3 linked regions of the Pseudorhizobium banfieldiae genome follow. The protein of the gene in region 3 interacts with the protein of the main gene of each other region in a pairwise test. Links are inferred from orthologs where the notes say so. Each region holds a gene or a part of one and is shown on either strand. Other genes may lie near its edges.

Region 1 (3,133 bases), 290 kb from region 3 along the record:
GCAAGCTCTCCGCAGCGCTGTGCACGGGCTGCTCCATCATCGTCAAGGCGCCCGAGGAAACTCCCGCCTCTCCGGCGGAACTGATCCGCGTCTTCGTTGACGCCGGTGTGCCGGCGGGCGTCGTGAACCTGGTCTATGGCATTCCGTCCGAAATCTCTGAGTACCTGATCCCGCATCCGGTCATCCGCAAGATTTCCTTCACCGGTTCCACTCCGGTGGGTAAGCACCTGGCAGCCCTGGCCGGCAAGCACATGAAGCGCGCCACGATGGAACTCGGCGGCCATGCCCCGGCGATCATCTTCGACGATGCCGATCTGGAAAAGGCAATTGAGGTGACCGCGGCCGCGAAGTACCGCAATGCAGGCCAGGTCTGCGTCGCACCCACCCGCTTCCTGGTGCAGGACGGTATCGCCGATCGCTTCCTCGAAGGTTTCGTGAAGGCGTCCCAGGCGATCAAGGTGGGCAACGGGCTGCAAGAAGGCGTGACCATGGGGCCGCTTGCGAACGAGCGCCGCATCCCCGCGATGGAGGAGATGATTCACGACGCCATTTCCCACGGAGCGGAGTTGAAGAGCGGCGGCAAGCGCATCGGCAACAAGGGACATTTCTTCGAGCCGACCGTGCTCGCAGACGTGCCGACTTCGGCCAAGATGATGAACGACGAGCCGTTCGGTCCGCTCGCCATCATCAACCGCTTCTCGTCGGTTGAGGACGCGCTCGAGGAAGCGAACCGCCTGCCCTTCGGGCTCGCCTCCTACGCCTTCACGGGTTCCGTGAAGACGGCGCACGCGCTGAGCCGCAACATGGAGGCCGGTATGCTGACCATCAACCACAACGGACTGTCGATCCCGGAAGTGCCCTTCGGCGGCATCAAGGATTCCGGATACGGCACGGAAGGCGGCTCCGAAGCAGTCGAGGCCTACCTGGAGACCCGTTTCGTCACCCAGATGAACTGAGGCGTCCTCGCGCTATGTAAAAAAGCCGGCGGATCGATCCGCCGGCCTTTTTACGTATCTCGCCTACTCGGCAGCAAACACCTGTGCCCGCCGCAGCGTCACGAAACCCTGCTCGCCCGCTCGGATCGCCAGTTCCGGCTCCACGTCGAACTCCATATGTTCACCGTCCACCGTGATCGCCATGACGCGACGTCCGCCGGGCCGATCGAGGACACGCGTGATGGTCGCAGCGATACCGGGCCCCGTAGGTGACCAATCGAGATCACCGGGACGCGCATAGACCTCTGCCGCGCCATCTTCCACGCCACGAGCAGGCACCGAAGCGCCTCCCGAATAGGCGACGCCGCCGCGCACCTCCGCCGAAAACCGGTTGGCGTCACCGAGGAAGCGGGTCACAAAGGCAGACTTCGGATCGCGGCAAACGGTCTCCGGTGTTCCCTCCTGCACGATCGTCCCCTCGTTCAGGATCACCACCCGGTCCGCAAGGTCGAGCGCCTCTTCCTGATCGTGGGTCACGAAGAGCGTGGTAATCCCGAGTTCGTCGTGGATCTCTCGCAGCCAGCGCCGCAGATCGCGGCGAACGGCGGCATCGAGTGCGCCGAAGGGTTCATCGAGCAGCAGCACTTTCGGATCAACGGCAAGGGCCCGGGCCAGGGCGACACGCTGACGCTGCCCGCCGGAAATCTGTGCCGGGAACCGTTCCCCCAGACCCTCCAGCCGCACGAGCCGCAACAGATCCTCGACGCGCTGGGCGATCACCGCCTTCTCGCGCTTGACCTTCGAGACCTTCATCCCGAAGGCGATGTTCTCCGCCACGGTCATGTGCGGGAAGAGCGCATAGTGCTGGAAGACGAAACCGACGCCGCGCTCGCGCACCGGAATGTCCGTCGCGTCCTGCTCCCCGAAATAGATGTGCCCGCCATCGGCGTATTCGAGCCCGGCGACCATGCGCAGGATCGTCGTCTTGCCGGAACCCGAGGGTCCGAGCAGGGCGACCAGTTCACCGCTCTCAATGTCCAGCGAGACGTCCCGGACGGCGCGGAAGGTATCAAAAGTTTTGACGACGTGCTCGAGGCGGATCTTCATGGCTTTGGCTCCACGGCAGGCACAACCGGCGCAGACAAGGCGGGACGACGAACACGTCCCGCACCCTGCCGCTCCAGCGCGACCTTGGCGATGATGGTGAATACGGCGATGACCGCCAGTATGGAGGCCGAGGCGAAGGCGCCGGCCGCCTGGTAGTCATGGTAGAGCAGCTCGATGTGCAGCGGCAGGGTGTTCGTCTGGCCGCGGATATTTCCGGACACGACGGACACGGCGCCGAACTCACCCATCACGCGGGCATTGCAGAGCACCACCCCGTAGAGCAGGGCCCACTTGATGTTCGGAAGCGTGACGGAAAAGAAGGTTCGCCAGCCCGATGCCCCGAGCGAGGTCGCAGCTTCCTCGAGGTCCCGCCCCTGCGCCTGCATCAGCGGGATAAGTTCACGCGCCACGAAGGGTGCGGTGACGAACATGGAGGCAAGCACGATGCCAGGCAGCGCGAACAGCACCTTCACATCGTAGGCGTCGAACAGTGGCCCGAGATAACCCTGCAAACCGTAGACGAAAAGATAGGCGACACCGGCGACGATCGGCGAAATCGAGAATGGGATTTCGATCACCACCAGCAGGAAACGGCGACCAGGGAAATCGAACTTGGTGATCGCCCAGGCTGCGGCCACCCCGAAGATCGTATTGATCGGGACGGCGATCAACGCGGTTACCACCGTCAGGAAAATGGCGTGGCGTGTGTCGGGATGAACGAGGGTCGAGGCATAGACGCGCCAGCCTTCCGAGAAGGCCTCGAACCCGATGACGATGAGCGGGGCCAGGATCAGTAGCGCGCCGATGATCAGTACGAGTGCGATCAGGGACCGGCGGAATAGTGGCTGGTCGCCGACGCGCGGCGGCTTGCGGCCGGGATGGGCGGCAGACATCTTCAGTTCCTCACGGTGTAGCGCAAGGCCCGCGCCTGCAGCAGGTTGGTAATCGCCAGCATTGCAAAGGCCGTGAAGAGCAGGACGGAGGCGATGGCGGCGGCGGCCTGGTAGTCGTATTCCTCCAGGCGGATGAAGACGAGAAGAGCCGTGATCTCCGTCGACATGGGCTGGTTGCCGGCGATGAAGATGATGGCA
Region 2 (3,013 bases), 1.1 Mb from region 3 along the record:
GACGCCGTTCACCTCCTGCAGGAGCGCAGCCGGTGCCCCGAACACTCCGGCGAGATTGCCGAAACGTTCAATCAGCGCCTTGGCGATCGGCTTCGTGTCACGCCGCGGGATGAGGCGGAAAAGCAGGAGCTCCAGGATCTCGTAGTCGGCGAGGGCGGCGTCGCCGTGTTCGCGGTATCGGGCACGAAGACGATCGCGATGGCCGTGGTAGTGTGCCTGCTTTTCGTCCCGCGGCAGCAGGTCGCTCTTCTTCAGGGAAGCCGACTTCGGCGCCTGCTCGGCAAAGAAACCGCGCTCGTCCGCCTCCTCGTCCATGGCAGGCGCATTGCCGTCATGTGGAGGGGCGGGGCGGTTCGTCATGCGCTACCTCTTGAGCGGTGGCAAACCCGGCCGGTCGAGGCCGGCCGGAGAGAGGGTGAAGATTTCGCAGCCCGTCGCGGTCACGCCGACGGCATGCTCGTACTGCGCCGACAGCGAGCGATCACGCGTCACGGCGGTCCAGCCATCCGACAGGACCTTCACATGCGGCTTCCCGAGATTGATCATCGGCTCGATGGTGAAGATCATGCCCTCCCGCAGTTCCGGGCCCTCGTCGGCACGACCGTAATGCAGGATGTTCGGCGTATCGTGGAACAGCCGTCCGACACCGTGGCCGCAGAAATCGCGCACCACCGAACATCGCTCGGCTTCCGCATAGGTCTGGATCGCCTGGCCGATTGCTCCTGTGCGCGCGCCCGGACGAACCGCCTCAATACCCCGCATCAGGCATTCATAGGTGACTTCCAGAAGCCGTTCGGCGGCACGCTTGATCTGCCCGACAGGGTACATGCGGCTGGAATCACCGTGCCAGCCATCGAGAACGTAGGTGACGTCGATGTTGACGATGTCGCCTTCCTTCAGCGGCTTGTCGTCCGGCATGCCGTGACAGACAACGTGATTGATGGAGGTGCAGACGGAATACTTGTAGCCGCGATAGTTCAATGTTGCGGGCAGGGCGCCATGGTCCATGCCGAATTCGAAGACGAAGCGATCGATGGTACTGGTGGTGACGCCCGGTTTCACGATGGCAGCCAGCTCGTCCAGGCAGCGCGCCGTCAGGAGACCGGCCTTGCGCATGCCGGCGAAGTCGTCTGCGCTGTAGAGCCGGATCGCGCCCGTGTTCTTGAGGGGGGCGTCGACCGCATCTATGTAGTTCACCATCCGGATGCTCTCACAATTTCTACGTTCATAATGCAGGCAGGCCAGCTTCGTCCATGGCGATCAGGTCCGTGGCGACGATTTCCTGTGGCGTCACCCGGCATCGCAGCACGTATGCCTCCACGCCGCGGGCTGCTGCACGCCAGAACGCTGCCGCATAGCGCGGATCGAGATCGCTGCAAAGCCTCAGACGATCACAATCCTGCCGCTGAACGACGTAGAGCATCACCGCCCGGTGACCTGCCTCGGCCATGTCGCCAAGTTCCTCCAGATGCCTTGCGCCGCGGGTCGTCACAGTGTCGGGAAACTCCGCAAGGCCCAGTGCCCGCATGAAGTGGACGTTCTTCACCTCGACATAGCAATCGGGACGACCGGAGCCGCTGAGAAGAAAATCGATGCGCGATCTTGTTCCATAGCGTTGCTCGCGGCGAAGGCTTCCATAGCCGCCGAGATCAGGCACCAGGCCCGCTACGAGTGCTTCTTCAGCGATCCGGTTGGCGAAGGCGGCATTGATGCCGACAAGGGTTCCGTCGGCCTCCACCATCTCCAGCATGTGCCGGTACTTGCGCGTCGGGCTGTCGTGCAGTGACATCCAGATTGGTGAACCGGGGGTGGTCAGGCCACGCATGGAGCCTGTGTTCGGGCAGAAACCGGTGACTGGCGTGCCGTCGTCGAGCAGCGCGTCGAACAGGAAACGCTTGTAGCGCTGCACGAGGGTCGCGCGAACCAGTGGCGGATCAAAGATCATCGATCGGCGTCAGACGCGCTCCAGCACATAGGTCCCGGGCGCATCAGCGATGGCGTTGAGCGCAGAACCCCCAGGAGTGCGAGCATCGACGCGCTCCTTGCTGCGCTTTTCGATCCACGCGTGCCAGTGCGGCCACCAGGAGCCTTTGGTCTCCCTGGCCTTGGCGACCCAGTCTTCGAACTGGCCGTGCGGCTTGCCGTTCGTCCAGTACTGGTACTTCTGCTTGTCCGGAGGATTGACCACGCCTGCGATATGCCCGGACCCGCTAAGGACATATTCGACCGGCCCGCCAAACAAGGCAGAGCCCTTGAAGACGGACCGCGGCGGCGCGATGTGATCTTCCTTCGTGGCGAGGTTGTAGACGGGGACCTTGACGTCCTTCAACGACAGAACCCTTCCTCCAAGCTTCATCTCACCCTTGCTGAGCGTGTTGTCGAGATAGCAGTTGCGCAGATAATAGGCGTGGTTGGCGGCCGCCATCCGGGTGGAATCGGCGTTCCAGTAGAGCAGATCGAAGGGCAGGGGCTCCTTTCCCATCAGGTAGTTGCTGACGACATAGGGCCAGATCAGTTCCGAAGCGCGCAGCATGTTGAAGGCGTTCGCCATACGCGATCCCTCGAGATAGCCCGATTTGCTCATCTGCTTCTCGATCGCTGCCAGTTGTTCCTCGTCGACGAAGACCTTGAGGTCACCCGCAAGGGTGAAATCCACCTGCGTGGTCAGGAAGGTGGCAGAGGCGATCCGGCGGTCCTTCTTCTGCGCATGGAGTGCGAGAGTCGCCGCCAGCAGCGTGCCGCCGACGCAATAGCCGATGGCGTTGACCTGCCGCTCGCCGGTCGCCTTTTCGACGGTCTCTAGCGCGAACTCCACGCCCTCCTCGATATAGGCCTCCCAGTCCTTCTGCGCATGCCGCTCGTCCGGGTTGACCCAGGAGATGACGAAGACGGTATGACCCTGGTCGACGCACCACTTGATGAAGCTCTTCTGCGGCGTCAGGTCGAGGATGTAGAACTTGTTGATCCAGGGCGGGACGATCAGCAACGGCCGCTTGAGAACCGTTTCGGTCGA
Region 3 (3,153 bases):
CAGTGCTGATTTTCCGGCGATGTCGATGGTGACGATGTCTTCGGCTTTGGAGTCCTCAAGGCTTGCGAGGACCAGTTCGAGAGCGCGGGCCGCGGCATCGGCGCCACGTTCCGGTCTCTGCGGGAGGATGCCAGGCATCTTTCCCTTGGTGTGCACTGTTGTCAGGGTTCTTCCTTTCTTCCAAATAACAGCTACAGCACTGTCAGCGAATCCGGACTCTCCGGCCGCTACCTAAAGGTGGCATCGAAGGGGCCATCTTTCAAGCAAGACGTGAGAAACGTGATGAAGGGCTGGTGCGGGAGACTAAGTGCCCGCCAACCTCAAGCTCGTCGAACTGAGGCCGGAGCGGGGGCCATGGATGAAAGTCCATGCAGGAGCGGTTTTCCGCCACAGAATGCCAGCATCGTCCTCGTCAACACGCGCGTAGTCGAAGGTCCGCGTCATTCGTGACGAGAGGAAGGAAAGGGTGGAGCCGGGACGATCGATGACGGCGATCGGAAAGGTTTGGACGATAGAGCGCCACTTCTGCCACCGGTGGAACGTCCGGAGGCTGTCTGCGCCCATGATCCAGATGAAATGGATGCCGGGCCTGTGCCTCCTGACATGGGCGAGCGTGTGGGCAGTATAAGGGCTCCCGAGGGCCTGCTCGAAGGCAGTAATCTTGATCCGCGGATCCTGCGCCAGCTTTTCGGAAAGGGTGATACGATCGGCAAGCGGCGCCAGTTCGGTTCGGCTTTTCAGCGGGTTCCCCGGCGTCACCATCCACCAGAGCTGGTCAAGGCCGAGGCGGCGAAGTGCAATCTCCGCCACCAGCAGATGGCCCTCGTGGGGAGGGTTGAAGGAGCCGCCGAAGAGGCCGACGGCCATGCCGCGCTCCACATGCGGCATTGACAGATAGCGAGGGGCGACGGAGGCGCTCTCCACAGGCGGCTAGGGCCGGATTTGGCCGGTGCCGTGCACCAGGTATTTGAACGAGGTCAATTGTTCGACGCCAACCGGTCCGCGCGCGTGCATCTTTCCGGTCGCGATCCCGATCTCGCCGCCCATTCCGAACTCGCCGCCATCAGCAAACTGGGTCGAGGCATTGTGCAGCAGGATCGCCGAGTCGATCTCGTTGAAGAACCGCTCTACGACCCTCGGATCCTCGGCAATCACTGCTTCGGTATGGTTGGAGGAATAGGTGTTGATATGCGCAATGGCGCCCGAAATGCCGTCGACAATGGCGACGGAGATGACTGCGTCAAGATATTCCGTCCGCCAGTCGTCCTCTGTTGCCGGCTTCAATCCGGGAAATACCTTCAGGACCGCAGCCGAAGCGCGGATCTCACAACCGGCCGCAGTCAGCGCCTCCAACAGAGGCATAAGATGGGTGCCGATTGCGGCACTATCGATCAGCAGTGTTTCGGCGGCCCCGCAGATGCCCGTCCGACGCATCTTCGCATTGACCACGATGCGCTTCGCCATCTCGAGGTCGGCTGAGGCGTCGACATAGACGTGGCAGAGGCCTTCGAGATGTGCGAACACTGGCACCCTGGCCTCGTTCTGCACGCGTGCCACAAGGCTCTTGCCGCCGCGCGGCACGATGACGTCGATTGAACCGTTGAGACCGGTCAGCATGGCGCCGACTGCAGCGCGGTCACCCGTCGGTACGATCTGGATTGCATGCTCTGGCAGCCCGGCTAAACGCAGGCCCTCAACGAGGCAGCGGTGAATGGCGCGCGAGGAGTTGAGGGAATCCGAGCCGCCGCGAAGGATGACTGCGTTGCCGGCCTTCAGGCACAACGCGCCGGCATCCGCCGTCACGTTCGGGCGGCTCTCATAGATCACACCAATCACGCCAAGCGGCGTCCGTACCCTTTCGATCCGGAGACCGTTCGGGCGCTCCCAGGCGGCGATCGTCTCCCCGACGGGATCACGCAGCTCTGCGATCTCCCGCAATCCCTGCGCCATGGCGGCAATGGATTTCTCGGAAAGCGTCAGGCGATCGACGAAGGATGCCTGGAGACCCTTGCCTTCGACTGCGCGCAAGTCCTCTGCATTGGCGGCCAGAATTGCATTCTTCGAAGCGAGCAGCGCATCCGCCATCGCATTCAGCGCCCGGTTCTTGGTCTCGCTGGATGCCAGCGCAAGCTGCCTGGCAGCCGCCTTTGCATGGCGGCCGATTTCATCCATGAGGGCTGTCACGTCGTCGGTCTTCGTGGTGACGAGGTCAAGCATGGGCAGGGTCCTTAACATCACTTTGGTGCTCCCCCAGGCTGCCGCACAGGGTCACCACGAGATCATCGCGGTGAACCATGGCAGCGCGTCCCGGATAACCGAGGATGGCTTCGATCTCGCCAGACTTGCGACCGGCAATCTGTCGGGCTTCGTCGGCATCGTAGCTGGCGAGCCCGCGGGCGACCTCGCGTCCATCGGTTCCTATCACCGCCACCGTGTCTCCGCGGTGAAAATTCCCCGCGACCGAGACCACACCGGCAGGAAGCAGGCTCTTTCCGCCACCAAGAGCGGCCTGCGCACCGGCGTCGACCACGAGTTTTCCCGCCGGCTGCAACTGGCCGGCGATCCACGTTTTGCGTGCGGCCACGGGGCTGCCCGAGGGCGCAAACCAGGAGGAGCGAGCGCCCTTGTCGATAGCGCCGAGGGGATGCTTGTCCTTTCCGGACGCAATGATCATTGCGCAACCGGCGCTCGTGGCGATCTTGCCGGCATCGATCTTGGTGCGCATGCCGCCCCGGGACAGTTCCGAAGCCGCGCCCCCCGCCATTGCCTCTATCTCCGGCGTGATTGCGAGGATTGAATCCAGGAAGCGCGCTTCGGGATCGAGATGTGGCGGTGCTGTGTACAAGCCGTCTATATCCGAAAGAAGCACAAGCAGATCGGCGCTGGTCATGGTCGCGACGCGGGCGGCGAGACGGTCGTTGTCGCCGTAGCGGATTTCGGACGTCGCGACAGTGTCGTTCTCGTTGATGATCGGAACGGCGCCGATCTTGAGCAACTGGTTGATTGTTGCGCGGGCGTTTAGGTAGCGGCGCCGCTCTTCCGTGTCGCCCAGGGTCAGGAGGATCTGCCCGGCTATCAGGTCATCGCGGGAAAGGCTTTCGGACCAGGCCCGTGCGAGCGCGATCTGCCCGACGGCCGCCGCTGCCTGGCTTT

What was found.
Region 1: the proteins of NT26_RS15145 (region 3) and NT26_RS13765 interact in binary tests that used the Escherichia coli proteins (3 or more experiments, as listed by UniProt). The link is inferred for Pseudorhizobium banfieldiae from one-to-one orthologs.
Region 2: the proteins of NT26_RS15145 (region 3) and sfsA interact in binary tests that used the Escherichia coli proteins (3 or more experiments, as listed by UniProt). The link is inferred for Pseudorhizobium banfieldiae from one-to-one orthologs.

Annotation. Positions count from the first base shown.
Region 1 is NZ_FO082820.1:2,795,547-2,798,679, forward strand. The notes cover bases 32-3,010. They hold NT26_RS13765 (sulfate/molybdate ABC transporter ATP-binding protein), read right to left. Parts: upstream 2,043-3,010; coding sequence 1,020-2,042; downstream 32-1,019. Other genes in these bases: NT26_RS13760 (NAD-dependent succinate-semialdehyde dehydrogenase), read left to right, coding at 32-956; cysW (sulfate ABC transporter permease subunit CysW), read right to left, coding at 2,039-2,935; cysT (sulfate ABC transporter permease subunit CysT), read right to left, coding at 2,938-3,010. Outside these bases: more of NT26_RS13760, read left to right, coding at 1-31; more of cysT, read right to left, coding at 3,011-3,133. UniProt on the Escherichia coli protein: Part of the ABC transporter complex CysAWTP involved in sulfate/thiosulfate import. Responsible for energy coupling to the transport system.
Region 2 is NZ_FO082820.1:1,960,900-1,963,912, reverse strand. What follows is about bases 86-2,944. They hold sfsA (DNA/RNA nuclease SfsA), read right to left. Parts: upstream 1,946-2,944; coding sequence 1,226-1,945; downstream 86-1,225. Other genes in these bases: NT26_RS09690 (PHA/PHB synthase family protein), read right to left, coding at 1,955-2,944; map (type I methionyl aminopeptidase), read right to left, coding at 364-1,200; radC (RadC family protein), read right to left, coding at 86-360. Outside these bases: more of radC, read right to left, coding at 1-85; more of NT26_RS09690, read right to left, coding at 2,945-3,013. UniProt on the Escherichia coli protein: Binds to DNA non-specifically. Could be a regulatory factor involved in maltose metabolism.
Region 3 is NZ_FO082820.1:3,083,099-3,086,251, reverse strand. Bases 75-3,073 are described here. They hold NT26_RS15145 (glutamate-5-semialdehyde dehydrogenase), read right to left. Parts: upstream 2,218-3,073; coding sequence 931-2,217; downstream 75-930. Other genes in these bases: proB (glutamate 5-kinase), read right to left, coding at 2,210-3,073; NT26_RS15150 (nicotinate-nucleotide adenylyltransferase), read right to left, coding at 304-888; rsfS (ribosome silencing factor), read right to left, coding at 75-138. Also shown: more of rsfS, read right to left, coding at 1-74; more of proB, read right to left, coding at 3,074-3,153. UniProt on the Escherichia coli protein: Catalyzes the NADPH-dependent reduction of L-glutamate 5-phosphate into L-glutamate 5-semialdehyde and phosphate. The product spontaneously undergoes cyclization to form 1-pyrroline-5-carboxylate.